Regions from separate parts of the Alteromonas sp. CNT1-28 genome, predicted to be linked through region 1. Evidence: predicted binding sites of a transcription regulator. Region 1 holds the regulator's gene; the other holds the start of a gene.
What was found. The regulator FliA, encoded in region 1, starts transcription of late flagellar genes. The targets are predictions, from matches to a motif close to CTAAAGNTNNNNNNNNNNNNGCCGATA.
Positions count from the first base shown of each region.

Region 2: the regulator FliA is predicted to act here: its motif matches at 4,016-4,042, upstream of pomA (flagellar motor protein PomA).

Region 1 is NZ_JAKREZ010000002.1:200,431-208,942, forward strand. It holds gene flhF (flagellar biosynthesis protein FlhF) at 1-555, shown strand, start outside; gene MHN02_RS02595 (MinD/ParA family protein) at 561-1,427, shown strand; gene MHN02_RS02600 (RNA polymerase sigma factor FliA) at 1,424-2,155, shown strand; gene cheY (chemotaxis response regulator CheY) at 2,192-2,575, shown strand; gene MHN02_RS02610 (protein phosphatase CheZ) at 2,610-3,365, shown strand; gene MHN02_RS02615 (chemotaxis protein CheA) at 3,378-5,603, shown strand; gene MHN02_RS02620 (chemotaxis response regulator protein-glutamate methylesterase) at 5,632-6,762, shown strand; gene MHN02_RS02625 (ParA family protein) at 6,791-7,555, shown strand; gene MHN02_RS02630 (chemotaxis protein CheW) at 7,563-8,369, shown strand; gene MHN02_RS02635 (chemotaxis protein CheW) at 8,387-8,512, shown strand, end outside.
Region 2 is NZ_JAKREZ010000011.1:64,419-72,930, reverse strand. It holds gene MHN02_RS09570 (FAD-dependent oxidoreductase) at 1-189, shown strand, start outside; gene MHN02_RS09565 (DUF1365 domain-containing protein) at 186-929, shown strand; gene MHN02_RS09560 (cyclopropane-fatty-acyl-phospholipid synthase family protein) at 932-2,188, shown strand; gene MHN02_RS09555 (flagellar motor protein MotB) at 2,275-3,204, opposite strand; gene pomA (flagellar motor protein PomA) at 3,204-3,965, opposite strand; gene xseB (exodeoxyribonuclease VII small subunit) at 4,376-4,618, shown strand; gene MHN02_RS09540 (farnesyl diphosphate synthase) at 4,648-5,538, shown strand; gene dxs (1-deoxy-D-xylulose-5-phosphate synthase) at 5,571-7,451, shown strand; gene MHN02_RS09530 (phosphatidylglycerophosphatase A) at 7,587-8,087, opposite strand; gene thiL (thiamine-phosphate kinase) at 8,129-8,512, opposite strand, start outside.

The DNA.
Region 1 (8,512 bases):
GGTGCAGAGTCGGTTGCGATGATTACCATCGATACGTATAGAATTGCCGCCTATGAGCAGCTAGCGACATACGGAAAGATTATTGGCTGCACGGTGAGAAAAGCGCAGACTAGTGAAGAACTTGCGGATTTATTATTCCAACTTCGTCATAAGCGACTAGTATTGATTGATACGGCTGGATTTAGTCAAAGAGATAGTCGATTAATTAAACAAATTAAGCAGTTTGATAACGGACAAATGCCAAATGTTAAAAAATATTTGGTAGCGCAAGCAAATACGCAATATCCTGCTTTGCAGAGAATCATTCAAGCGTATGATGATATTGAACTAAGTGGCTGTATTTTCACAAAGTTAGATGAGTGCTACTCTTTAGGAGAGGTGCTTAGTGCAGCGGTTGAATACCAATTACCGGTTAGTTATGTCACCGATGGTCAAAAAGTACCTGAAGACATTAAGATTGCAGAAGCGAAATCTTTGGTTTCCGCTGCTGCAAAGCTTTATAAAAAGTACGGTTTGAATCATACTAGTGGTAACAACGCAATTAAAACAGCATAAGCAGTATGATTGACGACCAAGCGAGTAGCTTAAGAAAAATGAAGCAATCACGGTTAATCAAAGTAATCGCCGTCACCGGTGGCAAAGGTGGCGTAGGTAAAACAAACATTACATTGAACACCGCTATCGCCATGGCGAAGCAAGGTAAACGTGTAATGGTTCTCGATGCGGACCTCGGTCTTGCTAACGTAGACGTTATGTTAGGTTTGCGTGTTGAGAAAAACTTATCCCACGTGCTTTCCGGCGAATGTACACTTGATGAAGTATTAGTGACCGGTCCGCACGGAATAAAGATTGCCCCTGCCACATCAGGCACGCAGTCGATGGCAGAATTGTCGCCAACGCAACACGCTGGCCTAATTCGTGCCTTTAGTGAGCTGCGCTCGCAAATTGACGTGCTTATCGTTGATACAGCGGCAGGTATTTCAGACATGGTGTTGAGCTTTTCAAAAGCCTCACAAGACATCATGGTCGTTGTGTGTGACGAGCCTACTTCATTGACAGATGCGTATGCATTGATAAAAATTCTGAATAGAGAGCACGGTGTTTTCCGCTTCAAAGTTGTGGCTAATATGGTGCGCGACGTGCGAGAAGGCCAAGAGCTATTTAGTAAATTAAGCAAAGTGACAGGGCGTTTTTTAGATGTTGCACTAGAATTAGTGGCGACAGTACCGTTTGACGAGAACATTCGTAAAGCAGTGCGTAAACAAACAGCCATTGTCGATGCTTACCCAGGTTCACCGGCAGCCGTTGCAATAACACAGTTGGCGAGTAAAGCCTTAACATGGCCTATTCCAGCGCAGCCAGGTGGCCATTTAGAGTTCTTTATTGAACAGTTAGTTGCAGAAAAAGCCGTAGGAAGTCAGCGTTGAACAGCAAGGCAGCCGCTTATCAACAACAAACCGATAAAGCGCAGTTAGTCGAAAGACATGCGCCATTGGTTAAGCGTATAGCGCATCACTTGATAGCGCGATTGCCGGCTAGTGTTCTCGTAGACGATTTAATTCAATCAGGCATGATTGGATTATTAGAAGCCGCACGAAACTTTGATGGTTCAAAAGGAGCCAGCTTTGAAACGTTTGCCGGTATTCGCATTCGCGGTGCTATGCTAGATGAAATTCGCAAAGGGGATTGGACACCGCGTTCAGTCCACCGAAATGGCCGAGCGATCACTGAAGCAATTTCGCAAGTAGAAAGCGAAACAGGCCGCGATGCTAGAGATTCTGATATTGCTGATAGGCTTAATGTAAGCTTGCAGGACTATCACCAAATGCTTAATGAAGTAAATGCCGGAAAGCTGGTAGGTATTGAAGATTTAGGTGTGTCAGAAGATGTTATTTCGACAGAGCAAAATCGAGGTAGCGACGCACCACTGGAAGATTTAATGCAAGGCGCTTTCCAAAAAGCGCTTGCCCATGCAATTACGACATTACCTGAAAGAGAAGCGATTGTACTTTCGCTGTATTATGATGAAGAGCTGAACCTAAGAGAAATTGGTGAGGTTCTTGATGTAAGTGAATCGAGAGTCAGTCAAATTCACAGTCAGGCCATGTTAAAACTCAAATCACGAATGAAGTCGTGGCAAGCTGACGAAGAATAGAAATTAATAACAATTAACCCCTCACTGGAGGCTATTTTGGACAAAAGCATGAAAATTCTCGTGGTCGATGATTTTTCTACCATGAGACGTATCATCAAAAACCTACTTAAAGATTTGGGTTTTTCCAACATCCAGGAAGCGGATGACGGAAGTACTGCATTGCCTATGTTGCAGCAAGGTGATTTCGATTTCGTAGTTACCGATTGGAACATGCCTGGTATGCAGGGTATTGACTTGCTTCGCGCGATTAGAGCCGATGACAAGCTCAAGCACCTACCAGTACTTATGGTTACTGCTGAAGCGAAGAAAGAGCAAATTGTTGCCGCCGCGCAAGCAGGTGTTAATGGCTACGTTGTTAAGCCGTTCACTGCAGCAACACTTAAAGAAAAATTAGATAAAATATTCGAACGTTTAGGTTGATCCAGACGCTCACCAGAGAAATGAGGTTTACTGGATGTCAACGAATGTAAACGTTCCAATTTCGTTGGAAGAAGCAAAACAGCTTGTCACCTACCTTGAAGAGGGTGACAACGCTTCAGCCAATGCCCTATTAGAAGCGGCCTCAATGAAAGAAAACGTTGAGTTATTTGCCGAAGTAGGGAAACTGACGCGTCAGCTCCATGACGCGCTGAATAATTTCCAAATAGACGACCGCATTAAAAATCTCGCGACCGATGATATTCCCGATGCACAATCCCGCCTAACCTACGTAATTGAAGAAACTGAAAAAGCTGCTAATACTACTATGGATGCCGTTGAAGCGAGCATGCCTATAGCTGAAATGCTGTCGGCGCGCATCGAAAAGGTTATGCCTGAGTGGAAAAAGCTGATGAATCGCCAAATAGAGTTGGGTGAATTCAAGGCTTTATGCGCAGACTTAGACGAATTGTTGGAAGAAGGTTCGGCACAGTCAGCTAAACTTACACAGTTACTTACAGAAGTATTGATGGCTCAAGGTTATCAAGACTTAACTGGTCAGGTTATTCGCCGCGTTATCGACTTGGTTAAAGAAGTGGAAGACAGCTTAGTTAACATGCTTACCATGTTTGGTGAACGCGACGGTGCAGAACAAACTAAACCATCCAGCGTTAAGGCCGATAAGGTTGATGGTGTAGAGGCAGAAGGCCCTATCATTGATGCCGATAAGCGCGACGACGTCGTGTCAGGCCAAGATGATGTAGATGATCTTCTGTCTAGCTTAGGTTTTTAGGGGAGCGGGCGCATGTCGTTTGATGTTGACGAGGATATATTACAGGACTTTCTAGTTGAGGCTGGAGAGATACTTGAACAATTACAAGAACAGCTCGTTGATCTTGAGAACAATCCTGAAGATGCGGATTTGCTGAATGCAATTTTCCGTGGTTATCACACAGTTAAAGGGGGAGCAGGGTTCCTGTCTCTTACCGAGTTAGTAGAAATTTGTCACGGTGCGGAAAACGTCTTTGACGTAATGCGTAACGGTCAACGAACACTAACCCCTGAATTGATGGATATTATTCTGCAAGCCACAGATGTGGTGGTTGAAATGTTTGAACGAGTGAAAGCTCGGGATCCATTAGAGCCAGCAGATGCACACCTAGTAGACTTGTTACACAAACTAAGTCGCCCGGAATCTCCAGATGAGAATATTTTTGGTGAACAAAGCGCGCCGGCGTCAGAACCTGAGCCCGCGATTGAAGAGCCAGAATTAGTTGTTGAAGAGCCTACTGCACAGGCACCAAGTTCTGGTGATAGCGGCGGTATTGACGAAATCACTGAAGATGAGTTTGAAGCGCTGCTTGATGAGCTTCATGGCTCTGGGGCACCAGGACAGTCCTCAGCGGCTAAAAGCGAACCTGCAAAGGCTGCTGCACCTGCTGCCGCTAGTGATAACGACGATATCACCGACGAAGAATTTGAAGCGCTGCTCGATGATTTACATGGCAAAGGCAAGTTTGGTGGTGAAGAAGCTACGCCAAAGGCAAATACACCAGCTCCAGCACCAGTTACGCCGAGTGCAGCTGGTGATGAAGAAATCACCGATGACGAATTTGAAGCACTGCTTGACCAACTACATGGCTCAGGGCAAGGGCCTACCAAGCAGGGAGCCGTTTCAAAGGCGCCAGAGCCTCCTGTAGATAAGGCAGCAACAGAAGCGGTTCAAAAAGCGAAACAAGCTGCGCCAAAAGCGACGCCTGCTCCTAGCGCCGCAGCGCCAGCTAAAGCAAGCGCACCTGCTGCACCAAAAGCAGCGCCTAAAAAAGATGAGAAGAAGGCGGCACCAACTGCGCCTCCTGCTGAGACTACAGTACGTGTAGATACCAAGCGCCTTGACCAAATTATGAACATGGTGGGTGAACTCGTACTAGTGAGAAACAGGCTAATAAGCTTGGGTATCAACAGTAACGACGAAAGCATGTCCAAAGCCATTGCCAACTTAGATGTGGTAACGGGCGACTTGCAAGGTGCGGTAATGAAAACCCGCATGCAACCTATCAAGAAGGTGTTTGGTCGTTTCCCTCGCGTTGTTCGAGACCTCGCTAGAAGCTTGAAAAAAGAAATCACCCTTGAGCTTGTGGGTGAGGAAACTGATTTAGATAAAAACCTGGTTGAAGCACTGGCCGATCCACTTGTGCATTTGGTGAGAAACTCCGTCGACCATGGTATTGAAATGCCTGATGATCGTGCTGCAGCGGGTAAACCGCGTATGGGTACGGTTCAGCTATCGGCATCTCAAGAAGGCGATCATATTCTTCTAACCATCGAAGATGATGGTAAAGGCATGGATCCTGAAAAGCTTAAAGAAATTGCTATTAGTCGCGGTGTACTAGACGCAGACGCAGCTGCACGTATGTCGGATGTTGAAGCGTTTAACTTGATATTCGCGCCAGGGTTCTCAACCAAAACAGAAATTAGTGATATTTCTGGTCGCGGTGTGGGCATGGACGTGGTTAAGACCAAAATTAACCAACTTAACGGCACCGTGAACATTGATTCACAGCTAGGAAAAGGCACGCGACTGGATATCAAAGTTCCGCTAACGCTAGCCATTCTTCCTACGCTAATGATTGTTGTAGGAAAACAAACCTTTGCGTTACCATTAGGTGCGGTGAACGAAATAATAAATATGGACATCAAAAAGACCAACACGGTCGATGGCCAACTAACAATGATAGTTCGCTCAAAAGCAATTCCGTTGTTCTTCCTTGGTGAATGGTTGATTCGAGGTCCCAAAAACATCGATAGAGAAAAGGGACACGTTGTTGTAGTGCAAATTGGTACACAACAAGTAGGATTCGTAGTAGACGCGCTAATAGGCCAAGAAGAAGTGGTTATTAAACCTCTTGATGCATTATTGCAAGGCACGCCTGGTATGGCGGGAGCCACGATTACATCAGACGGTGGAATTGCACTAATTTTAGATATTCCGAGCCTGCTTAAACGGTATGCGCGTAAACCCATCAAGTAAGGCGATGAATTAACAGGAATAATAATCCATGGTCTTTAAAGTCCTTGTCGTGGACGACTCGACTTTTTATCGTCGTCGAGTAAAAGAAATACTCGATGGCGATAGGGAACTTGAAGTTGTTGGGGAAGCGAGAAATGGGCGCGATGCACTTGAAAAAGCAGAAGCGCTTAAGCCGGATGTGATAACGATGGATGTTGAAATGCCTGTCATGGACGGCATTTCAGCTGTAAAGGCCATAATGGACAAACGGCCTACACCTATTCTTATGTTTTCTTCGCTTACGCATCATGGTGCGCAAGCGACATTAGATGCGTTAGAAGCGGGCGCGCTCGATTTCTTACCGAAGAAATTTGAAGATATCGCGCAGGACAGAAAAGATGCATCGCGCTTGTTGTGTACAAAAGTACGCTTAATAGCGCGTCGTGGTATTGGTCTTAAGCGTCCGTCGTTTCGCTCTACAGAGGCAAGAAAGCTTCCTGATAATGCGCCAAAGCAGGCGTTCTTTAAAACATCAGGGTTGCTATCAGGGCATAAAGACGCAGCCAAACAACCAACCGTTTCGTCTGTAAGAGCGACGGGAAAGCACTACAAGTGTTTGGCAATTGGGGCTTCTACAGGCGGGCCTGTGGCGCTTCAAAAAGTGCTGTCTCCTTTACCTGCAGAGTTTCCATACCCCATTTTGCTTGTACAACACATGCCTGGAACATTTACTACGGCATTTGCACAGCGTTTAGACACAAACTGTAAAATTAGAGTAAAAGAAGCCGAGCACGGCGACATTCTAAAACCAGGTCATGCGTATCTTGCTCCCGGTGGGAAGCAAATGTTGCTAGAAACCATAGGTGCGAATAAACGCATTGCCATTGCTGATGCAAGTGCGAGTGATAAGGTGAATTATAAGCCCAGTGTTGATCTCACTTTCAGTTCTCTGGCTAAAGCTTATGGTGCGGACGTATTAGGAATTATATTAACGGGTATGGGGGCTGACGGCAGAGAAGGATGCCGAATGCTCAAGGAAAAAGGCGCAACGATTTGGGCTCAAGACCAAGATTCCTGTGTTGTGTATGGTATGCCTCAAGCTGTAGCCGTTGCCAATATATCCAGTAAAAATATAAACATTGATGATATGAGCAGTTGCGTTCAAACCGAAATGCGATAGCAGTTTGAACAGTAATGGAACAGCAAATATGAAAGTGTGGACAGTAGCGAATCAGAAAGGTGGTGTAGGAAAGACTACCACTACGGTGAGCCTTGGCGGCTTGCTTGCACAGCAAGGCAAGCGAGTGCTCATGATTGATACTGATCCACATGCATCGCTGAGTTATTACTTCGGTATCGATGCAGAAGCGTCAAGTCATTCAGTTTACGATATTTTTATTAAGTCTAATGACATTACGGCCGATAATGTTATGGATTGTCTGTGCCCGACAAAGTTAGACAACTTATATGTGCTTCCTGCAACAATGGCGCTCGCGACCTTAGATAGAACGATGGGTAGCGAACAAGGTATGGGCTTAGTCCTAAAAAAAGCGTTGGCAAAAATCGCAGGGGAATTCGATGTTGCTATCATCGATTGCCCTCCAGTGCTTGGGGTGCTGATGGTTAACGCTCTTGCAGCGTGTGACAAGGTTATCGTGCCTACCCAAACGGAATATCTGGCGCTTAAAGGGCTAGACAGAATGATTCGTACCATGGAAATTATGGGACGTTCGTTGGACAAATCCTTTGATACTGTGATTATTCCAACTATGTTTGATAAGCGCACTAACGCGGCGCTTGCATCGCGAAAGCGCTTAATGAATGACTATGGTGAGCGCGTGTGGGAAGGGGTTATTCCCGTCGACACGCACTTCAGGGATGCAAGTTTAGTACAGCTTCCCATTTCCGCAGCGTACCCCAAAACACGTGGTGTGTCTGCGTACGAGAAACTATTAGCGGTATTGGAGAAATAACGAGAACATGAGCAAGCAATCGCCTTTTGCCCGTGAAGAAGTGATGGAGGCATATCTTGATAGCCTCCTCAAAGAGCCAGAAGCACCGGAAGATGTGACTGCGCGCACGGCAAAATTGCTCGAGCAGGCTTCTCAGCAGATGGCTGAAACGGCGCTTGCTTCTACCGCCAATGAAAGTGAGCCGCAATCGAATGAACAAGAAGCGATAGCGGAAAAGGTTACATCGTTAATTGAAACGCAAAAAGCAGAGACAATTGAAGATGAACAGCAACAGTCTCACGCAGAAACTTTAGTAGAAAATGAACAAGAAACTGCGTTAAACCGCGCTGAAAAAACAAAAGTTCCACTAAAGGATACTCTCGGTTTTCGCTTTCAGGCGCTATTCTTTGAGGTTGCAGGGTTAACACTTGCGGTGCCTTTGACGTCGCTAGGTGGGATCCACCAAATTGAGAAGATTGGCCCTTTATTTGGAAAACCTGATTGGTTTATGGGTGTAATGTTGCACAGAGAGTCTAAACTAAGTGTTGTTGACTCTGCAAAATGGGTAATGCCAGAAAAATATGACGAAAACCTCGCACAATCGCTTAACTACCGATATCTTATAATGTTAGGGGAAAGTGCGTGGGGTCTGGCTAGTGAAAAGCTAGTCAATACGGTCAATTTGACTACCGATGATGTTAAATGGCGCGAGTCCACAGGTAAGCGTCCCTGGTTAGCAGGGATGGTTAAAGAAAAAATGTGCGCGTTAATTGACGTTGAAGAATTAATATCTATGCTTAACAAAGGCTTAGGCAGTAACGACCAGACGCCATAGTATTGGGAGCCAGGTTCATGAGCGACGAAAGAATAAATAATAACGCCACCGACAGCAACGACGAAGTCCTTCAATGGGTAACGTATCGCTTAGGTGAAGAAACTTACGGTATCAACGTGATGCAAGTTCAAGAGGTCTTGCGT
Region 2 (8,512 bases), on a different contig from region 1:
ATTCTTCGAAGCTATCAGTACGCACATCCGCAATACAGTGCCAGCATGGTCAACGCCCAAGCAAGAAGAAATGAAATTTGTGGCGTAGACAACTTACATTTTTGTGGAGCCTACTGGTATAACGGTTTTCATGAAGACGGCGTAACTAGCGCACTTGATGTTTGTTCTCGCTTTGGTGAAGCCCTGTGATAGAAAGTGCCATCTACAAGGGCAAGGTTTATCACCAACGGTTTAAGCCTACCCAGCATAAATTTGACTATGACATTTATTTATTTTGGCTAAAGCTTGAGAGCAACGAACTCGAAACCTTGTCCAGTACGTTAAAACGCTTCTCTGCATACGACAAGGCTAGAGTGCGTTTCAAGCGTGAAGACTATTTAGGTGATCCCTCTTTACCTCTAGGTCAGGCAGTAATAGACAGAATGACAGAGTTAAACGGAGGGAAGACGCTTCAAGGCGATGTCTTTATGCTGGGACAACTGCGTATGTGGGGGCTGTATTTCAGCCCGGTGAATTTCTATTACCTACGCAATGCCGAAGGTAAGTATACACATATGCTTGCCGAAGTAAGTAACACGCCGTGGAATGAGCGTCATCACTACCTTGTAAATCTAGATACTCAAGACGATACGCCAAAAGCTTTTCATGTTTCCCCGTTTAATCCAATGGATATGACCTACAAATGGTCGATATCGCAGCCGTCGGCTAGACTGTCACTTGCGATGGACTGTGTAAGAGACGACAAAGAGTTCAGTGCAGGGATAAATTTGACTAAATTTACTTTAGATAATGCGAATCTATCTGCGGCACTTAAACGTATACCCAGTATGACAATAAAAACTGTGGCTGGAATTTATTGGCACGCGCTTAAACTATTGCTTAAACGAACGCCACTGTATACACACCCAGAAAAAAGTCAGGAACAATAACAATGTCTTTTGGTGAATCTGTACTACTGACCACCTCAGAGGTCTCCTTTGTAGATAAAGCGTGTAGAACTCTATTCCTACAATGCTTAAAACAACTGCCTTTTGGCAGTTTAACCATTCAAGAAAACGGCGATGTCGTTGCGCGTTTCGGCACAGACGAAAGCGATTTGCGAGCAACGGTAAATATCAAGGATGTACAAGCCTATCGACGCTTATTGCTTGGCGGAAGTGTGGGCGCCGGAGAAGCATTCATGGATGGGTTATGGGACAGTGACGACGTAACAGCCGTGGTAAGAGTGTTTGCTAGGAATTTATCTACCCTTGACGAATGGGAGAATAAATTTAAATGGGTGACTATGCCCATCAACAAGATTCAACACTTTGCACGTCGAAATACAAAGGACCAAGCCAAGAAAAATATCGAGGCGCATTACGATCTGGGTAATAAGCTTTATACCCGCTTCCTTGACCCAACAATGATGTATTCGTCAGCCATATACCCAGATCCGAATGCAACTCTCAATGATGCACAAAATTACAAGCTCAAAGCCATTTGCGACAAGTTACAGCTTAGCGAAACCGATCATCTTTTAGAGATTGGCACGGGCTGGGGCGGGCTAGCCGTCTATGCTGCTAAGCATTATGGTTGCCGCGTAACGACCACTACCATTTCAGAAGAGCAGCATGCATGGGCAAAAGAATGGATTGCCCGAGAAGGACTTGAAAGCAAAATCACTTTGCTGAAAAAGGATTATCGCCTACTTGAAGGCAAGTACGATAAGCTCGTGTCTATCGAGATGATTGAAGCTGTAGGCAAACAATTTTTAGGAAATTTCTTTGAGAAATGCTCGTCACTTTTAAAAGACGACGGCCTAATGCTGCTTCAGTCAATAACCATTGATGACAGACGTTACGACAGCTATTCAAATAGTGTCGACTTTATTCAGAAATATATCTTTCCGGGTGGATTTTTACCTTCTCAGCACCAGCTTAACGCTCACCTGAAAAAGTATACTAATATGATGATTCGTGACTTACACGACATCGGGATTGACTATGCGAAAACATTGAACCATTGGTATGAAGCATTTATTTCTGCAAAAGATGAGCTTTTAAACGACGGTTATGACGAGCGTTTTATGCGAATGTGGACCTACTACCTGAAATATTGTGAAGGTGGTTTTTTAGAAAGAACAATCAGTACCGTTCAGCTTGTGATTTCAAAGCCTCATTACAGACTTGATTTGGCTCGTGTTTAACAACGCTAATTATCGATAGTAGTGACAAAAAAGCGGCGCCCTTTTGGCGCCGCTTTCTTGTTTGAAGCTGACACTAGGTCAAAGCACTACTCATCTACAACTGATATAGGCTTAGACAGCATTGGCTTACCCTGATTAATATTAATTTCAACGCGACGATTTTGCGCTCGGTCTGAAGGTGTAGTGGCATTTTCTACAATTGGATCGGTATCTGCCTTACCCACTACCGACATACGACTTTCGTCAAACCCTGGCGCGGTCCGCATGGCTTCAGCGACCGCTACAGCGCGCTGCGCTGACAAGTCCCAATTAGAACGATAGAGTTCATTAGCAATATGCTGGCCGTCACTGTGCCCTGAAATTTCGATTTCTCCAGGCACATCCGCCAACAGCGTACCTATTTTTCTCAACACCGGTTGGAATTGGGGCTGCAAAAAGGCCGAGCCCGCCGAAAAGGAACCGTTTTCACGGATTCGAATGGTTAACTGCTGACCCAACGATTCCATTTCCACCGAACCATCTAGAATTTGTTTTTCGAGCTGCTGAGCCACTTTTTTCATCAGTTCAGCCATTTGCGACTGATCGGTGCTTTGTTCAGCCGATGAAGACGATTCTGTAGCCGTTTGTTGAGATTGTCCGCCACGCTGCTCGCCGCGCTGCTTCTGCCTTCCGCCGGCAGAGTCTTCGTTACCAGCCTGAAATTCCAGCATTTGTTGGGTCATTTCGTTGGTTTGCTGCTGAATGGACTCAATAGGCGTAGGGTCAGGCTTGCCAGGTCGAAACTCCATTGCAATAACACTGGTACCCTTTGGAATATCTTTTACTTCAATTTTATTTTGCACACCAAAAGCAAACTTCATAGAGCCCGCAATTTGTTTAAACTTCAGTACGTCCATTTCCGAAAACGAAAGTAGCAGTACAAAGAAGCACATAAGCAACGACATCAGGTCTGCGAAGGTTCCCATCCAGGCTGGAAGCCCCTCGGGGGGACATTTTGGGCATTCTTCTTCGGCCATTACTCTTCCTCTGCGCTTCCGCGTTTACTCGCCGCAAGGTAGTTCTTTAATACCCCTTCGATAACACGTGGGTTCTGGCCATCGGCTATACCCACAATACCGTCAAGAACAAGACTCTGGTTTAACTTCTCTTCACCGGCTCTTACCGCCAGTTTAAAGGCAATTGGCAAACACACGACGTTGGCAAAAAAGGCACCATAAAGCGTGGTTAATAGCGCTACCGCCATAGCAGGGCCGATGGCTTTAGGGTCATCCATGTTTGAAAGCATGGCAACCAGACCGATCAAAGTACCAATCATACCCATCGCTGGTGCTACGTCACCCATTCCTTTAAATATAGAAGCGCCGAACTCATGCCTTTCCGTTGTCATAGAAATATCTTTAGCTAACGTTTCTCTCACCACTTCAATGTCGTGGCCGTCAACCAGCATGTCCACACCTTTTTGCATGAACTCATTTGAAATTTCCGCTTCTTCTAGTGCCAGAAACCCGCCTTTTCGCGCAGCGTCTGCCATTTCAACAATCTTCTCGATAAGCTCTTCAGGCGTTTCAATTTTGAACATGAATGCTTTGCCAGCAACTTTACCCGCACTGAAGAATTGGCCCAACGTAAACTGAGATAGGACAACAAATAGTGTTCCCCCGAATACAATAAGTATTGATTGCACGTCGATGAACATGCCCAAGCTGCCGCCCAGAATCATAGCCATAACTATGAAACCAATGGCGCCCAACATACCTATGACGGTTGCTAAATCCACTCACTCTTCCCCATTTATGCGCAGTCAGTGCTGTTAGTGTACAAATACCCTATCGGCAAAAGATAGAAATACTAAAACGACATTATTGAAAAATATCACATTTATTTGTTTATTATGAAGTAGGTTCTATGCAAAAGCGCAGCTTTGTCTTTTTTCTAAACTAAAATACCTAGCGCTTTTTCAGCGCCTTACTTTTTCCTTCACAGTAAATAACACGGTTACTTCTGAAAGGTTAGTGAACCCTGCATCGAATATAGCACAATTTGCTTGTATGTTGCCTTTTGAACTGGATGAAAAAAAAGCTATGTTACTGTGATATAGGCGATATACGGACAAACCATTTGACCCTTGTGCAACCCTCGGTTAATGTGCGCGGTACACGTATTTTGGCCACTATATTGAGTGTTTTTATGACGACAGAAAAAGCATCAGCGTCTTTTGAAGAAACTTTATCAGAACTAGAAGCTATCGTTAACGAAATGGAAAGCGGTGATCTGCCTCTTAATAAAGCACTAGAAAAATTTGAGCGCGGTATAGCACTTTCCCGCCAAGGCCAACAATCTCTTGAAAACGCCGAGCAAAAAGTAAAGATACTGCTCAGTGAACAAGGCGAAGAAACGCTCCACCCTCTTCCTGAAAGTGAACAGCCATAAATCGTTCATTTTTAACTAACAGGCAATCTATGAATTTTTCTGCTTTGCATCAGCAAGTTAAACAGCAAACTGATGCATCTCTTCTTACATTAATTGACGAATTACCCGATTACGCGCCGCGCTTGAAAGACGCAATGCGTCACGCCTTACTTGCTGGCGGTAAACGGATGCGGCCACTACTTGTTCAAGTAGTAGGTAACACCCTAGACGTGCCCAAAAAAGACCAAATGGCTATTAGTATGGCCATTGAATGTGTGCACGCCTACTCGTTAGTCCACGACGATTTACCAGCCATGGACGACGACGACTTGCGCCGCGGTATGCCAACCTGCCATATTGCCTTTGATGAGGCTACCGCTATTTTAGCTGGCGATGCGCTGCAGGCACTTGCATTTACAGTGTTAGCTGATGCTCCATTAAGCACGTATGCTGAAACAAAGCGTAGCCAGTTACTGTCTGTACTTGCGAAAAGTGCGGGTTACATAGGTATGTGCGGTGGGCAAGCTATCGATTTAGCCAGCACCGGCAAAACCATCTCGCTAGAAGAACTAAAACAGCTGCATAGATTGAAAACCGGTGCATTGTTAAAAGCCTGCGTAGAAATGGTCGCCATTGTTAGTGAAGGCTTACTGCCTCAAACTAAAATTGACTTAATGGCTTATGCCGCGGATATTGGGCTAGCTTTCCAAGTTCAAGACGATATTTTAGATGTGGAAGGCAGTAGCGAAAAATTAGGTAAGCCCGCGGGGTCAGACGAAGCGTTAGGGAAAAATACCTTTCCAGCCAAACTTGGTATTACAGGCGCTAAACAAGAATTAGAAATGCTTCACGATAATGCACTTCAAGCATTGGCGCGTTTACCCTACAATACTGACAGTTTAATTGCGTTTAGCGAGCTTTTGGTAAAACGCGACCATTAGCCACGCGCCATGTTGAAAAAGATAATAAGTACATGAGTTTAGATCTCCAACATTACCCAACGCTTGCGCTTGCGCAAACACCCGATAAATTGAGGCAGTTGCCCCAAGACAAATTACGCGAGCTCGCCGATGAGTTGCGTGAGTACTTACTTAACAGCGTAAGCCAAACTAGTGGGCACTTTGCATCTGGTTTAGGCACAGTGGAACTGACCGTCGCTTTGCACTATGTGTACGACACCCCCTTCGATCGACTGCTGTGGGATGTAGGTCACCAAGCTTATCCGCACAAAATCCTTACAGGTCGTGCAGAGCGCATGAGCACCATTCGCCAAAAGAATGGTCTGCACCCTTTCCCATGGCCGCCTGAGAGCGACTACGACACCTTTGCAGTTGGTCATTCGTCTACATCGATTAGTGCAGGGCTGGGCATGGCTGTGGCTGCCGAAAAAGAAGGCAAAAACAGAAAGGTTGTAGCGGTAATTGGCGACGGTGCTATGACCGCTGGTATGGCGTTTGAAGCCCTTAATCACGCTGGTGATATCAAGAAAGACATGGTAGTTGTACTTAACGACAACGAAATGTCTATTTCTGAAAACGTAGGTGCGTTGAACAGTCACTTAGCTCGCTTGCTTACAGGCAACTTTTTCAACTCTATACGCGATGGCGGCAAAAAGCTGCTAAGCAATGTACCTCCTATTAAGGAGTTTGCCAGCCGTGCAGAAGAACACATTAAAGGCATGGTTGTCCCGGGCACGATATTTGAAGAGCTTGGCTTTAACTACATTGGCCCTATCGATGGCCACGACGTAAATGGTGTTGTCGATACGCTACGCAATATGCGCAAGTTTGACGGCCCGCAGCTACTTCACGTAGTCACCAAGAAAGGTAAAGGTTACGCGGTTGCTGAAGAAGACCCTATCAAGTTCCACGCGGTACCAAAATTCAATCCGGCTGACAACGCTTTGCCAAAATCTAAGCCTTCAGCCCCTACCTACTCTGCAATCTTTGGGAAATGGCTGTGTGATATGGCGGCACAAGACCCTAAGCTAATGGCGGTAACGCCAGCCATGCGCGAAGGTTCAGGCATGGTTGAGTTTTCTCAGCGTTTTCCAGAGCAGTATTTCGATGTTGCGATTGCTGAACAGCACGCGGTGACCTTTGGCGCAGGCCTTGCCAAAGACGGTATGAATGCGGTTGTTGCTATTTATTCGTCGTTCCTGCAGCGCGCCTATGACCAGCTCATTCACGATGTGGCGATTCAAGACTTACCCGTATTGTTTGCCATTGATAGAGCCGGTATTGTTGGCGCAGACGGCCCTACTCACCAGGGGGCGTTTGATATCGCTTTCCTTCGCTGTATTCCGAATATGGTGGTTATGGCGCCTTCAGATGAAAATGAATGTCGTCAAATGCTCTACACGGGTCACAAGCTACAAAAACCAGCTGCTGTTCGTTACCCTCGCGGTGCTGGCATGGGTGTCACCCCTGACGAAGCTATGACAGAGCTTGAGATTGGTAAATCTCGTACGTGTCGAGAATCATCAAAAGGCAAGTCTGAAAGTATCGCCATTTTAAACTTTGGCTGCCTACTGCCCTACGCGCTTGAAGCTGCAGAGGCGATTGACGCTACCGTTATCGACATGCGTTTCATTAAGCCGTTAGACGGCGACGCAGTATTAAAAGCTGCCAGTGAGCACAGTGCACTTATTACGTTGGAAGACGGCTGTATTATGGGGGGAGCTGGCAGTGCGGTGCTTGAACACCTACAGCAAAATGGCGTATTAAAAGCGGTGAAGATGTTAGGGCTGCCTGATAGCTTTATATTGCAAGGCACTCAGCAGGAAATGTACAAAGAGCACGGCTTAGATGCTGAAGGTATTATTGCGGCGGCTAGCAGTTTAAGCGCTAACTAATTAAGCTTTAAAATCATTACTAAGACATTAAAAAGCCCGCTATTTTGCGGGCTTTTTCGTAAATAGTTTGCTCACCGTCAACTGGCTTTCCTTTGAGGTAAGTCTAACAAAATGGCGGCGAATATTCGTAATGAATTAAAACAAAGCCAATGCGGCAGGCCAAAACGCTATTAGTAAATGTAGACAACCGCATGCCATGGCGCCAGCGATAAGATCATCAAGCATAATGCCTGTACCGCCGTGTAAGCGCTTATCTATGATACCTATTGGCCAAGGCTTCAAGATATCGAAAAGCCTGAATAGAACAAAGCCTACAAGTAAAGAGGACGCTGAAATAGGTACAAACAGAAAGGTCACAAACATGCCCGCTATTTCATCCCACACTATAGAGCCATGATCGTGAACCTGCATATCGTCAGCAGTCTTGCCACACAGGTAAATGCCTACAACTGAGAATATCAGCGTAAGCGCGATAAAGGAAATTAGGGAAATCTGGCTACAGGCAATAAGTAGGGGCAACGCAGCAAGTGAGCCAAAGGTTCCCGGCATGAAAGGAATAAGTCCACTGCCAAAGCCTAGTGCGAGAAAATGCACGGGATTTTTCATACTCACTCTAGCGCGAAACTCAGCCTGCATGCTTTTTCCTTTTTATTGCTTTTGTCGGACAAATAGGCCGCCTAAAAGGCGTGCTCGTAACCTGACACGTTAACAGGTGTGTACTTTTCGTTGTCTTTGAGCAATGAAAGTGTGCCGTTATGACCGGTTAATTGGCCAATACATGTGGCTTTCACGTTTGTGCTTGCCAACGAGGTTTCAAGACTTCCGCGCTGCTCTTCACTTACAGTGAAGATAAGCTCATAGTCATCGCCTGCAGACAGCGCGTATTCGATAGCTTGCTCTGGTGTAACCGCGCTTGTTAATGCTCGTGACAACGGTAAACGCTCTACATGAACATTTGCACCGCAATTAGACGCTTTTAGGATATGACCTAAATCTGAAATTAAACCATCAGAGATATCAATGCACGACGTTGCAATACGTCGGATAGCTGTGCCCACCGC